Regions from separate parts of the Leuconostoc mesenteroides subsp. mesenteroides ATCC 8293 genome, predicted to be linked through region 2. Evidence: riboswitches for the same ligand, from Rfam matches in the RefSeq annotation. Region 2 holds a riboswitch; the other holds the start of a gene.

Region 1 (6,941 bases), 480 kb from region 2:
AGTATGATACTTCTATTGTAACATAACTGAACAAACGCTGTATTATACGTAAAAAAAAGAATAGAAAATGAAAACAATATCCGCAATATGAGAAACGCTTATCAAATGGATTTTATTTGCTCAAAGATATTAATAAGCTCCAACAAACTGAGTGCAACTTCGGCCCCTTTGTTTCCTGATTTGGCACCTGACCGTTGCTGTGCTTGCTCTAAAGTATCTGTAGTCAACACCCCAAAAACAATTGGTACATCTGTACTTAAACTTATTTGAGAAATGCCGTTAGCAACACCATTAATAACAAGGTCATAATGATCTGTGTCTCCTTTTATTACAGCACCTAGTGTTACAATACCATCATATTTTTGAACCTGCGCTATTCTTTTCGCAACCATTGGAATTTCCAAAGCTCCTGGTACCCAAATAATATCAATATTACTCTCATCAATACCATGCATTTCTAGAGATTCTTGCGCGCCAGAAATAAGTTGTTTAACAATTAAATCATTAAACTTGCTGGCCACAATTGCAATTTTTTTATTTGTTTGATCAATTAACTTAGCTTTATAAATCATTTTTATTTACCTTCTTAATGTCAATCACAGCTTGTGATTAAATTTTTCCTTTTTTGTTTGCATATATTGTTCATTCTTATCATTAATGCCCGTAATTAAGGGTACCTGTTCAATAACCTCAATACCTTCGTCAATTAACGACTGTACTTTATCCGGATTATTCGTTAATAAGCGAATTTTGGTTAATCCTGATATTTTCAAAATTTTGGCAGCCTTTTTATAGTCCCGTTCATCCGGCAAATGCCCTAAGTGAACATTCGCATCATACGTATCAAACTTATTTTCTTGCAACACATAACTTTTTAGTTTTTCATGAAGTCCAATACCACGACCTTCTTGACGAAGATAAACAAGAGCCCCACCTTGCTTATTTATTGTTTTGAGCGCTTCTCTCAGTTGAGGACCGCATTCACAACGTTGTGAACCAAATATTTCGCCGGTTAAACACTCGGAGTGTAAGCGAACTAAGGGAATTTGATCAAAACTTCGACTGCTTTGAATAAGCAAATCAGATTTTTCTTCATCATTCACGCTAAACTCCGTCAAATGAAAATCACCGTATTGAGTTGGTAAATATACCGTTGGTCCCTCGTCAATACCTGCTTGTTTTTGGTCTTCTCGGTAATTAATTAGATCCTGCATTGATAATTGAAATATATCGTGTTTTTTCGCTAATTCTTTAAGTTCTTTTTCTCGAGCCATTTTTCCGTCTTGTGCCAAAATTTCTATTATATACGCCACAGGCGGCACACCAGCTATTTTAGCTAACTCAACAGCCCCTTCTGTATGTCCCTGTCTTGTCAGTACGCCACCATCTTCAGCGACTAATGGGAAAATATGACCAGGCGTCTCAAAGTCAACAGATGTTGTACTTAGATTAGCTAAATTTTTGATTGTGGCAGCACGTTCATACGCAGAAACACCCGTCGTGCTGTCAATATGATCAACGCTCACAGTGAACTTTGTCCCAAATTTTTCAGAATTATGCGTCGTCATTTGGTCTAACCCGAGTTCATCAGCACGAGATTTAGTGATTGGTACAGCTAGAACACCCCTTGCAATTGAAAGGGCTTCATTGACCGTAGCTGCCGTCACAAATGATGCTAAACCGACCAAATCTCCTTCATGTTCTCTTTTTTTGTCATCGCTCAAAATAATCAGCTTACCCTTTTTCAACTCTTTAACTGCTGTTTTAACTTTTTCTGTAGTACTTGTCATTATTACTTTCCTTTCATTAAATATTTCGCCAAAATATCAGTTTCAACATTTACCAAATCTCGTTCATGCAATAATCCCAAAGTTGTCTTGGTTAATGTAAGTGGTATTAGACCAACTTGAAATACATCTTCTCTCGCTTGAACAATGGTTAGGCTCACACCTGAAATAGTAACTGAACCTTTATTGACGATTTGATTTATTTGTTGACGGTCTGCTAATTTAAAAGTTAACAATGTGGTTTCTTCACTGTACTCTTTTTTGACTACTTCAGCTGTCTGATCTACATGACCTAGAACAAAGTGACCATCAAATCGGTTGGAAACTAAAAGTGCTTTCTCCAAGTTTACTTTTTGCCCAACTTGATAGAATTTAACAATGGTCGTTTCAAAAGTCGGTACCATAATATCGAATTCAGCATAATTTGATTCTAGCTGATTAATTGTTAAACAAACGCCATCAACCATAATGCTATCGCCTACTCTGCTATCAGAAAAATAGTCCTCGGATGCAGCAATTTTCAAGCGCATTTCTTTGTCATTACGCTGATAAATGCTTATTAAACGACCAACTTCTTGTGTAATACCTGTAAACATTATTGCGTTCCCCCTTGATGATTGATATAGACTTTTTTGACAGCATTGCCAACTTGCACTTCATTTTTAGGCTTTTGGCTAACAGATATTCCTTTCAGACTATCTTTAGATAATACTTTATCTGTTGTATAAATTAGCATTTCTTGCCACAAGTTTTCTTTCAAAAATGAGTGAATCAAACTTGGTCCGCCTTCAACCATCACAGATTGAATATTTTGTTTGGCTAAATCTATTAATATATCTTTAAGCGCACCAGACATTAATTTGACATAAGAATGCTGTTTTGAAAATAGAACATTTTCCGTATATATCAGCCAATTATTTGAAAAATCAAAGTTTGTATTTTGCAACCGTCCACGACGATCAATAACAACTCTCAATGGTTGTTTATGACTGATATTGATGTGCCGTACAGTTAACATTGGTTGATCTGTGATCATGGTCTCGCTGCCAATCATTATTGCACTTCTAGTTGCACGCTCTCGGTGTACATCAGTATCAGCTAGCTCATCAGTCAGTTTTTTTCGTTTTCCAAATTTTTCAGCAACAAATCCGTTTTGAGACATGGCAAGTTTCAACTGAACATATGGTAGTCGTGTGGTATAAAAATAATGAAATGCAGGGTTGATCTCTTTATTTTCAACTGTATTCAAAACATCGACAGTGATACCAGCTGATCTTAGCATTTTAATTCCCTTTCCATTTGTTGACGGATTCGGATCAATGCTACCAACAACCACACGCTTCAGTCCCCAATTTTGAATTTGAACTGCACAAGAGCCTACTTTTCCCTGCGTGGAACACGGCTCCAAAGTGACATAAAGCGTAGCACCTAAAAATTCGGTCTTGTTTTTGACACGATTAAAAGCATTTATTTCAGCATGCGCTTCACCAAACTTTTCATGATATCCTGTCGTGATAACCTGACCATCTTTAACAATTACTGCACCAACCCTAGGATTTTCAAAAGTTTGATACGGCATTGCTCGAATTGCCTCATCTGCAGCGAGCTTCATCCATGTTAAATCATTCATACTTACCTCCTGAATTTTTCAGGACAAAAAACCCGATGCGTTAAAAATACACATCGGGTTTATAGTAGTTTAGATTAATTCAAAAAACCTAGACAATCTAAAAAAGCATCGTCTAAACTATTTCAAATCTTCTCCCATCCAGACTTTAACTGTCGGTCACAGAATTTCACTGTGTCAACCGCGAAAATATCGCGGGTCACGGACTGAGGTTATTCACCATCACCGTCGGTCGGGAATTACACCCTGCCCCGAAGATTAAATTATTTAACAAAACTAATTTATCATTAGAATTCTACAATGTCAATCAAAAATATTTTTTACGCTTTTTAATTCTTATTCTGTAGACAGCAAAAAAGTAAAAAGTCGCCCTAAACACCCTTTTTACTCATTTTTTTCTCTCACTAACGGGCATGATGCACATCTTAGTGCACCGTCTAATAGTGAATGCCATGTAAACACGATAGGGATGACCGTATAACCTTCATTTTTTAAAGCCTCTTGCAACGCTGTATGTCTTTTTTGCACAATAACTTTTTTAGGCCCAATAACTAAAACATTCCCACCCATCTCTTTTCTGGTTTTTGCATCAATATCAATAAATTTATAATCGACCAGTTCTTTCGGTAAGTCTTTTAAGACAGGTTTATGGATAATAGCAGTTTTTGGACCAATAATGGTCATACAACAATCCAAGTGCAAAATTGCATCATCATTCAAATACACTGGTACTACTTTCCACGGTTTATCGACGATTTCATTCTCATAGTCCTTGTCTAAAATACTTTGTAGCCATTTTGCACCAGCTTCATTACTAGCATATTTACCAATGCCGACGAATACATAAGGATAGTTAACGATAACGTCACCACCCTCCAGATATATTTTATCCTTTTGATTTAACGTGTGCACCTGATTCTTATCGTTAATAGCTGCAACAATTCTTTGATACCCACGTCGTTCAATTTTTCGCATTTCAATTTGAACATTTCCTTCAATAAAATGTTCTCCAACGCTCATAGCACTATCTCGTGCATACATTTGCCCCATTCCATAGGGATCTAGCTTTGTTGGGGTTACCGAATCAACATGGTGTACCTTGACACCATGTGTTTCCAAAATTCGTTGGAATTCTGCTAATTCTCGTTGAAATTTTTTAGCAAGGAAACTCGGAACTTTTTTACCTCGCAAAAGAGTATAAATATGTTTTGTCATAAATTGTTTCCATTTTGCAGTATGTTCTTCCTGCTCTATTTCATGCGTATCTGGAAAATATAGCTTTGTTGCATCCCCAATAATGACTTCTTTTAATGGATCATATTCGTTATAAACATTGATTTTCATTTGATTTCCCCTTTTTCTTTTAAGCATACACAAACTCTAAATGTACAAACTCATAACATGCTTTAAGTTCTTCTAAAATACGGACTTTTTTATCACGTAACAATCCTGTCCCAATTTCGTCATCGACAATATCAATCATCACCTTAACTGAAAAATACATGCCCGTTTTATAAATATGACAGCCAGTTAATATGACTTCTTTTCCAAAGTGTTTTCTAAGGCATGCTTCAAATTCATTCTGAATGTTTTCATCAATTAACCGGCCGCCACAGATTTCAATGAATGCATTTTTTAGTACTTTAACCGGCGTTGTAATTGAAAATAAGACTAGTATTACCGTCACAAAGAAATCACCCGTGTATAGCAAGAACCCTAGGATTGAATTTTTTGGAATCAATAAAACTAGAAAGGCTGCTAACCCAATCCCCCCACACATGATTGAATCAATTCGCGTACTTTTGGATTCTGCAGATAGCATCGTACTAGCACGACCAATTTTTCGATTTTGCCGACTATAAAACAAAGATATCGTTAAACATAATATGACCATAATGATTTCATATGGAATGATCGGCGTTAAGTTTAATACATCCCCTTTATGGTAAACGAAATATTGATATGCTTTTTGACTTACTTGAATAGTGGAGGCCGTTAACAAAATCAGTGTCATCATTGATTTAAAAGCAGCATACATTGGTTCAAACATGAAGTGACCATTTGGAAAACGCTCACTTGTTCTGGCACTATACTTTGAAATCGTAATTGCAGCGATTCCAGAAACCAGTGTTATTATTGTAAAGTAACTATCTACGAACAACGCTTGAATCTGGGTAATATAATAAACAACAATTCCCAAACTGCCCATCAGCAAATTCATCGCAAGTCCGACCATAAATGCACGTTGCTCAATCTTTTTTTGAGTCATAATATTTTTCCGTATTAATTTAATTGTTTTCTCGCTTCGCGAACTGCCTATGCACTTCTACACAGTTGCTGACTATTTTAAAATTGAATCTTATATAATTGAATTAGGATTCGATACCTCTTTCTGCGCATTTGATTAACTAAAGTAATTACCTTAGTTAATCACTTTACAGTAATTCACTTAACCTGTCAATAGATTTTAGATGCAACATGTATTTAAAATGATATAAAGAACACTCAAAAAAGCATTATTCTATCAAAATAATGCTTACAAGAAAAATATTTTTAATTCGTTAGCTAATTTACTTTAACTGAAAAACGATCAGCAAAACTTTGAAGTTTTGCATCAACCAACTCGGCCACTAAACGAGCGTCATGAATAGCAGTGATAACCAAATTAGCACCAGTATTAGCATCACCCGCTACCATATAATTCTCTTGGTTTGTTGTCCCCATGACATTCAGGCGAGTAATATCCAAATCATTTAATATTTTCGTATTGAGACCTGTAAATCCTACTGCAACCAATACCAAATCAGCAGAATAGTCTTTTTCCGAATTCGAAATCACTTGCTTATTGGCATCAATCAAAACAGTTCGAACGCCAGTTACTTCTCCAAATGAATTACCTAAAAATTCTACTGTTTGCGTTTGATAAGGTATTAATTCCTGGTTAACTGTGTCCATGGCTTCCGCCTGCCCATAACTAATTTGCTTTTGCCATGGATATTCCGGCCAAGGTGTCGTACGATCTGTCGGCTTTTCAGTATGATAATCAAACTGTGTTACATTTTCTGCACCTAGCCGAATCGCTGTTGCAATACAATCTGTCGCCGTGTCACCAGAACCAATCACAATCACCTGCTGATTAGATAATGTTTTTTCAAATGTAGTCGTACCGTTTTTTAATACATTTTTGGTTGTCTGGCTTAGAAATGGTAGTGCAAAATCAATTCCTTTCAAATCACGTCCGGGTACATCTACATCTCGTGCAACCGATGCGCCAGTAGCAACAATGACTTTATCAAAATCAGCGTCTAATTGTTCCTTAGTAATATCCTCTCCAATCGTTGTATTAACTTTAAATTTGATACCGACTTCTGACATGACTTTAAAACGACGATCAACAACCCACTTTTCTAATTTCATGTTTGGAATGCCATACATTAAAAGGCCACCTAAACGTTCATCTTTTTCAAAAATAGTGACCTCATGGCCCAATTGATTTAAGCGCCAAGCTGCTGTAATCCCTGCTGGCC
Region 2 (6,941 bases):
TCTTAAACGATCGTGGAAATCAAATTTCACGACAGGGAATATGGAAGATTATAAAAAAGTTGGTAACAACTGCTGGAATAACTAAAGATGTTTCTCCCCATACACTTCGTCATTCTTTTGCTACCCATATTTTAGAGAACGGTGCTGATTTGCGTATAGTTCAAGAATTATTGGGGCATGCGGACATTTCGACAACACAAATTTATACCCATATTTCGAAAAAAAGACTTAGTGAAGTGTATGATGAATACCACCCCAGAGCGTAAAAATTATGTTGACACAATCAAGACAATCAGATGAAAAAACAATTATGGGTATTTTATCGTTGCTGCCAGGGCTACGTGAAATATCTCATTTAAATGCGGAAATAGCATGGTATCATGATAATGAAGCAAGATCTTTATATGTTTGGCAAAAAGAGTCTCAAGGACAAGTACTTGGTGTTCTAGGTGTTGAGATTTATAATAATAATATTGCTATAATTCGTCATGTTGCCTTAACCCCAGAGTCACGCAGTGTCAGAAACTACTTCGACATGATTTCTGATTATCAAGAGCAACATTCTGAAGCCTTCTTAATGGGTACCTTGGATAATCAAAAGTTAATTAACAAATGGAGAAAAGCAACATCGCGAAAAACGGTCTAACAATTAAATTAAGTGATTTTGAAGGGCCAATCGATCTGTTATTACACTTAATTAAGAAATCCGAGATGAATATTTTTGATTTGAAAATTGCTGACATTACATCTCAGTATTTAGATTTTATTCATGCACAACAGGCTATGCAGCTTGATGTAGCAAGTGAATATTTAGTGATGGCTGCTACTTTAGTTAAGATAAAGTCCGCTGATTTGTTACCAGAAGAAGAGCCAGATGATTATGCCGTAGATGAAGAGTATGCGGATCCACGTGAAGAGCTGATGCTACAATTATTGACCTACAAACAATTTCAAGTGGCAAGCGAATCTTTGCGTGAACGTGAACAATTAAAACAACAATCCTTTCCACGTACTCAAATGAAGGCTCCTGATAATTTGAAACATCCCATAACTTTAGCTCCTGGTTTATCGTTAGGGGATTTACAAACAGCATTTGCTCAACTATTGCGGCGAAAAAAGCAGGAAAAGCCCATCAGAAGGCATGTTACTGCGGAAACATATTCTCTTGAGGAAGCTGTTAACAACATCAATAAACATTTCTTACAGCATCAAACGGGGGATATGATTCCATTTGCTTCTTTTTTTGATGATATTTACGAGCGGGAGCATTTGGTAGTCACCTTTTTGGCGTTATTAGAAATGGCCAAAGATAAAAGATTAAAATTACACCAAGAGCACCAACAACAAGAAATTTATGTAGAAATTGAGGCGTTTGGCGAAGATGAATAATTTAAGTCAAATAGAAGCACTATTGTTCGTATCTGGCGATGAGGGCATTTCCGTGAAAAATATGAGCATTATCACTGGATTTGATCGTTCAGCAATACAAGGATTGCTTGAAGAACTTGTGTTAAAGTATGATACTGATTTAAGTAGTGCATTACAAATTCGTGAAAGTGACGATGTGTATCGCCTAGTGACTAAACCGGAACTTGGTGGCACAGTAAAACAGTATTTTGATTCACCTGTAAATGCAACATTATCGCAAGCACAACTCGAAACACTAGTTATTGTCGCTTATAAGCAACCAATTACACGTGTTGAAATTGATACAATTCGTGGTGTGCAATCCTCAGGAACTTTACAGAAGCTAGCATTACGGCAACTAGTCCACGAAGTTGGCAGAAAAGACGAACCAGGACGTCCCATCATGTTTGGTACCACCGATGAATTTTTGGATTATTTTGGTTTGAAAAGTATTGAAGAATTACCTCCGTTACCTGATTTTAATATGTTAGATTTAGGTGATGATATTGATGGCGAACTATTTACGAGTGCATTTGATGTACATCAATCAGAAAGTGAAAAAGAAAATGTCTGAAGAAGCACAGAGACTGCAAAAAATTATTGCCCAAGCGGGTCTAGCGTCCCGACGGGGCGCAGAAGAATTGATCATCAATGGGCGTGTCCAAGTTAATGGGCAAACTGTTACCGAATTAGGTACGAAAGTTACTGCAAATGATAAAGTACAGGTCGACGGTGCGCCAATTGAAGGGCGTGAGAAGTTAGTTTATTACCTGTTAAATAAGCCTCGTGGGGTTGTGACAACCAATGATGATGAAAAAGGTCGTCGTACGGTATTGGATATTTTAGAGGATGTGGATCAACGTGTTTATCCAGTTGGCCGTCTAGATTATGATACAACTGGTGTTTTGTTATTAACAAATGATGGTGTAGTGGCTAATCAATTAATGCATCCTAAAACTAAAGTCGATAAGACTTATGTTGCAAAGGTTGAAGGCATTGCAACCGAAGAAAAGCTAGCTCCTTTGAAACGTGGAGTGGTCCTAAAAGGACGTAAAACTGCGCCAGCTCGTGTTTCCATTGAAAGAATTGAGCCGACAAAAAGAACAAGTATGGTCCGTCTAACTATTCATGAAGGCCGTAATCATCAGGTCAAAAACATGCTCGCAAAGGTTGGCCTACCAGTGCAAAAGCTTAAGCGTGAGCAGTATGCCTTTTTTGATGTCACTGGTCTACAGCCGGGCGAGTATCGTAAATTAACAAGCGTAGAGATCAAACGCTTAAAGGCACAAGATTACAAATTGTTGCGTCGTAAGTAACACCGTGATACAATAAAATCAAATTTAATAATAACTTCAGGGTCGGGTGTAAGTCCCAACCGGCGGTGAGACATGAATTTTCATGGTAAGCCCGCGACCTGCTTTTGCAGCTGATCTGGTCAAAATCCAGAGCCGACCGTAAAGTCGGGTATAAAGAAGTCTAAAAAAGAAAGTGAAAGCTGCATTTTTTGTTGTACCCTGACAAAATCTGTGGTTTTTTGTTTGCATCTACTGGTGAGGTGAGCAAACAAGAGGAAAGAAATATGTCAATTATTCCTGTAACGCGAGTGCAACGTACTACATTAATTGCAATACTAAGCGCTATTTCATTTGGTTTGATGCTGTTTCCCCAAGTGCCAATCATTCCTAGTGCCGATTTTTTGAAACTAGATTTTTCAATCGTACCAGTTGTCATTGGCTTATATTGGTTAAATTATTCTGCTTCACTGTGGGTCATTTTAATTCGTACCTTGCTAAAGTTAATTTTGGCAAATGAGGGGGTTAACACTTATTTAGGACTACCGGTTAATTTACTGGTTGTTTTGGCCTTTATCACAGTCTTAAAAATTACAATGCCCAACCTTGAGCAGTATAGTAATTGGCAAAAAAAAATCCTGCCGTTAATAAGCAGCACGTTTGTCATGACAATTGTTGCGATTGTCATCAATTGGTTTGTAGCTATACCTTTGTATGCGAGGTTTGCTAATTTCGACATTGCTAAATTCATTGGTTTAAAAAACTATTTTATCGGTATGGTATTACCGTTCAATCTTATCGAGGGTATTATATGGTTTGTCGTGAGTATGATCATATTAAGGGCAATACAGCCGCTCCAGAGAAGGTTTCATTCTTAACAAAACATTATGAGCAAAGTCGGTGTTGGTGTGGTAAAATTTTATGTGAACCAATAAAATGGAGGTCGTTTCTATGAACGATTTTGACCCAAACAACATGAGCCGCTCAAAGCGGCCCAAAAAAGATAAACTCGAACCAAAATTTTCCCGAAAGTCAGATTCAAAATCCCCAAATAAAGGATTTCGTGTTCTGCTTGTTGTATTAGCGCTTGCAGTTATATCTTTTGTACCTGTGTATGGCATGATTGCTAATCAAAAATCATCAAAGCCACAAACGGCTGTTTCTTCAAGTACAAAGCGTTCATCAACTACTAAATCTACGTCTTCTGAGTCTTCTGAATCATCATCTTCCGAGTCAAGTGCATCAAGTTCTTCTGAAGAAGAATCAGTAAGTAGCAGTGAAGCTGCTTCAAGTGAGGAATCTGCTAGTTCATCTTCTACTGAGACGGCTGAATCAAGTTCAGCATCAAGTAGTTCCACAACCACTACTGCAGTTTTGGGTGCTAGTCAAACGTTGTATAATTTTGCAGTTACACACGGGATGACAACTAGCCAAGTTATTGCATTAAATCCAGGGTTAACAGTTGATAATTACACACAGTATGCTGGTACTGCACTAAACATTCAGTAAGAGGACTTTTTATTATTATGACGAATTTTCAAGTTGCCATTGATGGCCCAGCTTCTGCCGGTAAGTCTACTATTGCCAAAATTTTAGCAACAAAGCTAAATTATGTGTATGTTGACACAGGTGCAATGTACAGAACAATAACTTTAGCTGCAAAAAAGAACGGCATTGCTTATAATGATGAAGAAAAAATAAAAAACTTATTGTCACAAACGGAAATACGCTTTGAACCTAGTACACCAGTTCAACGTGTATTTTTGAATGATACCGATGTCACGGAGGAAATTCGTTCCGCTGAAGTGACAAACAATGTGTCTGTAGTGGCTTCCTTTGCGGATGTACGTTCTAATTTAGTCAATCGTCAACGTGAAATAGCTAATAACAACAGTGTGATTATGGACGGCCGCGATATCGGCACAACTGTGTTACCAGAAGCAGATGTCAAAATTTTTCTTGTAGCAAGTGTTGATGAACGTGCCCAACGACGTTATAAAGAAAATGTTGCTAAAGGGATGACTACTGATCTCGAAACATTGAAGCGCGAAATTGAAGCGCGAGATTACAAAGATTCTCATCGTCAAATTAGTCCATTAACACAAGCGAAGGACGCTATTTTAGTGGATACAACGGGACAAAGTATTGACGATGTTGTGGCTAAAATAGCCAACATTATCGAAAATAATATTAGTTTCTAATTTACACGGTTAAACCGTGTTTTTTACTATACAAGAACTAAAATATTTGGTACACTATATTCATAGTGTAAATTGTAGGAGGACGTTTGACGTCATGAGTGAAACAAACAACGAGCTTTTAGCAGCTCTCGAGAGTGCAGATCAAATTAAGGTAGGAGATGTCGTTACGGGCGAAGTACTAGCCGTTGATAACGATAACCAAGCAGTTATTGGTTTGCATACCGGTGAAGAAGGAGTTGTGCCAGCGCGTGAGTACTCAGACGATCGTAACATTAATCTGGCAGACGAATTGAAGGTTGGCGACAGTGTTGAAGCTGTTGTCATCTCTAATGTAACAAGCGACAAGGAAGGCGTATCTTACTTGTTGTCAAAGAAGCGCTTGGAAGCACGTAAGGCATGGGAAAACTTGTCATTTGGTGAAGGTGATACAGTTGATGCTAAAGTTATCAATGCTGTACGTGGTGGTTTAGTTGTCGATGTTAATGGTGTTCGTGGCTTTGTACCCGCATCAATGGTTGCTGATCGTTTCGTGTCAGATTTGAACCAGTTTAAGAATAAAGATATTAAAGCACAAGTTATTGAAATTGATGCTGCCAAGGCACGCTTAATCTTGTCACGTAAGGCAGTTGCAGCACAAGAACGTGCAGCACAATTAGCAGAAGCATTTGAAAAGCTATCAGTTGGTGAAGTTGTTGAAGGTAAAGTTGCTCGTTTGACTGACTTCGGAGCATTCGTTGACTTAGGTGGCGTTGATGGTTTGGTACACGTTTCAGAAATTTCTCATGATCGTGTTAAGAACCCTGCTGATGTTTTGACAAAGGGTGAAACAGTTAACGTTAAAATTTTAGCCTTAGATGCTGAAAAGGGACGTATCTCATTGTCAATCAAGGCTACACAACCTGGACCTTGGGATAAGGTTGCTGAAGAAGCTCCTGCCGGAACAGTTCTTGAAGGAACTGTTAAGCGTGTAAAAGACTTCGGAGCATTCGTTGAAATTTTCCCTGGTATCGAAGGATTAGTTCACGTATCACAAATTTCACACAAGCGTATCGAAAACCCTTCAGAAGTTTTGAAGTCAGGCGATAAAGTTCAAGTTCAAGTTTTGGATGTTAAGCCTGCCGAAGAACGTATTTCATTGTCAATGAAGGCATTGGAAGAAAAGCCAGAACGTGAAGATCGTGGAAATTCAAAGGATAGTTCAGCATCACGTGCAGATATTGCTGCTTATAAGCAACAAGATGATTCAGCTGCAACATTGGGCGACCTCTTTGATGGTAAGTTCTAAGAATTCTATTGAAAAGAACTGGTTCGCCAGTTCTTTTTTTATGATAAATTTATTTATACAAAGGAGGTGCCAAAATGTCAGCACCAATAGTAGCAATTGTCGGTCGACCAAACGTTGGTAAATCAACTATTTTCAACCGTATGGCGGGAGAAAGAATTGCGATCGTTGAAGACATGCCCGGTGTCACGCGAGATCGCTTGTATGCACCAGCTGAATGGTTAAATTATGAATTTCGAATGATTGATACCGGTGGTATCGAAATCGGTGATGCACCGTTTTTAGCAGAAATACGTGGACAGGTAGAATTAGCAATTAATGAAGCTGATGTTATTGTGATGGTTGTTTCCGGCCGAGAAGGATTAACTGAGGCTGATGAAGTAGTTGCACGTATGCTATATAAATCTGATAAGCCTGTCGTTCTGGCTGTCAACAAAGTAGATAATCCTGAAATGCGCCATGATGTCTATGATTTTTATGCACTAGGTCTTGGGGATCCATTCCCAGTTTCAGGATCACACGGTTTGGGATTAGGTGATTTACTTGATGAAATTGTAAAACATTTTCCTGATGAAGCTGCCGAGCAAGAAGACGATGCGATTCGTTTTAGTATAATTGGCCGCCCAAATGTTGGTAAATCATCAATTGTCAACGCTATGCTTGGTGAAAAACGTGTGATCGTCTCTGATATTGAAGGGACTACTCGTGATGCTATTGATACACGATTTGTGACTGAAGAAGGTGACGAATTTGTGATGG

What was found. A riboswitch is a leader RNA that binds a small molecule or an ion and turns the genes downstream of it on or off. The one in region 2 is predicted to bind FMN.
Region 1: another riboswitch for FMN. It lies ahead of ribD (bifunctional diaminohydroxyphosphoribosylaminopyrimidine deaminase/5-amino-6-(5-phosphoribosylamino)uracil reductase RibD); the one in region 2 lies ahead of LEUM_RS06325 (ECF transporter S component).

Annotation. Positions count from the first base shown of each region.
Region 1 is NC_008531.1:804,309-811,249, reverse strand. Features, by position in the region: gene ribH (6,7-dimethyl-8-ribityllumazine synthase) at 102-572, opposite strand; gene LEUM_RS04015 (bifunctional 3,4-dihydroxy-2-butanone-4-phosphate synthase/GTP cyclohydrolase II) at 597-1,790, opposite strand; gene LEUM_RS04010 (riboflavin synthase) at 1,793-2,383, opposite strand; gene ribD (bifunctional diaminohydroxyphosphoribosylaminopyrimidine deaminase/5-amino-6-(5-phosphoribosylamino)uracil reductase RibD) at 2,383-3,417, opposite strand; FMN riboswitch at 3,540-3,677, opposite strand; gene LEUM_RS04000 (dimethylarginine dimethylaminohydrolase family protein) at 3,799-4,758, opposite strand; gene LEUM_RS03995 (cation transporter) at 4,778-5,683, opposite strand; gene LEUM_RS03990 (glutamate synthase subunit beta) at 5,980-6,941, opposite strand, start outside.
Region 2 is NC_008531.1:1,280,624-1,287,564, reverse strand. Features, by position in the region: gene xerD (site-specific tyrosine recombinase XerD) at 1-266, shown strand, start outside; gene LEUM_RS06345 (hypothetical protein) at 272-646, shown strand; gene LEUM_RS06340 (segregation and condensation protein A) at 613-1,389, shown strand; gene scpB (SMC-Scp complex subunit ScpB) at 1,382-1,981, shown strand; gene LEUM_RS06330 (pseudouridine synthase) at 1,974-2,723, shown strand; FMN riboswitch at 2,752-2,888, shown strand; gene LEUM_RS06325 (ECF transporter S component) at 2,987-3,577, shown strand; gene LEUM_RS06320 (hypothetical protein) at 3,651-4,208, shown strand; gene cmk ((d)CMP kinase) at 4,223-4,900, shown strand; gene rpsA (30S ribosomal protein S1) at 4,995-6,185, shown strand; gene der (ribosome biogenesis GTPase Der) at 6,260-6,941, shown strand, end outside.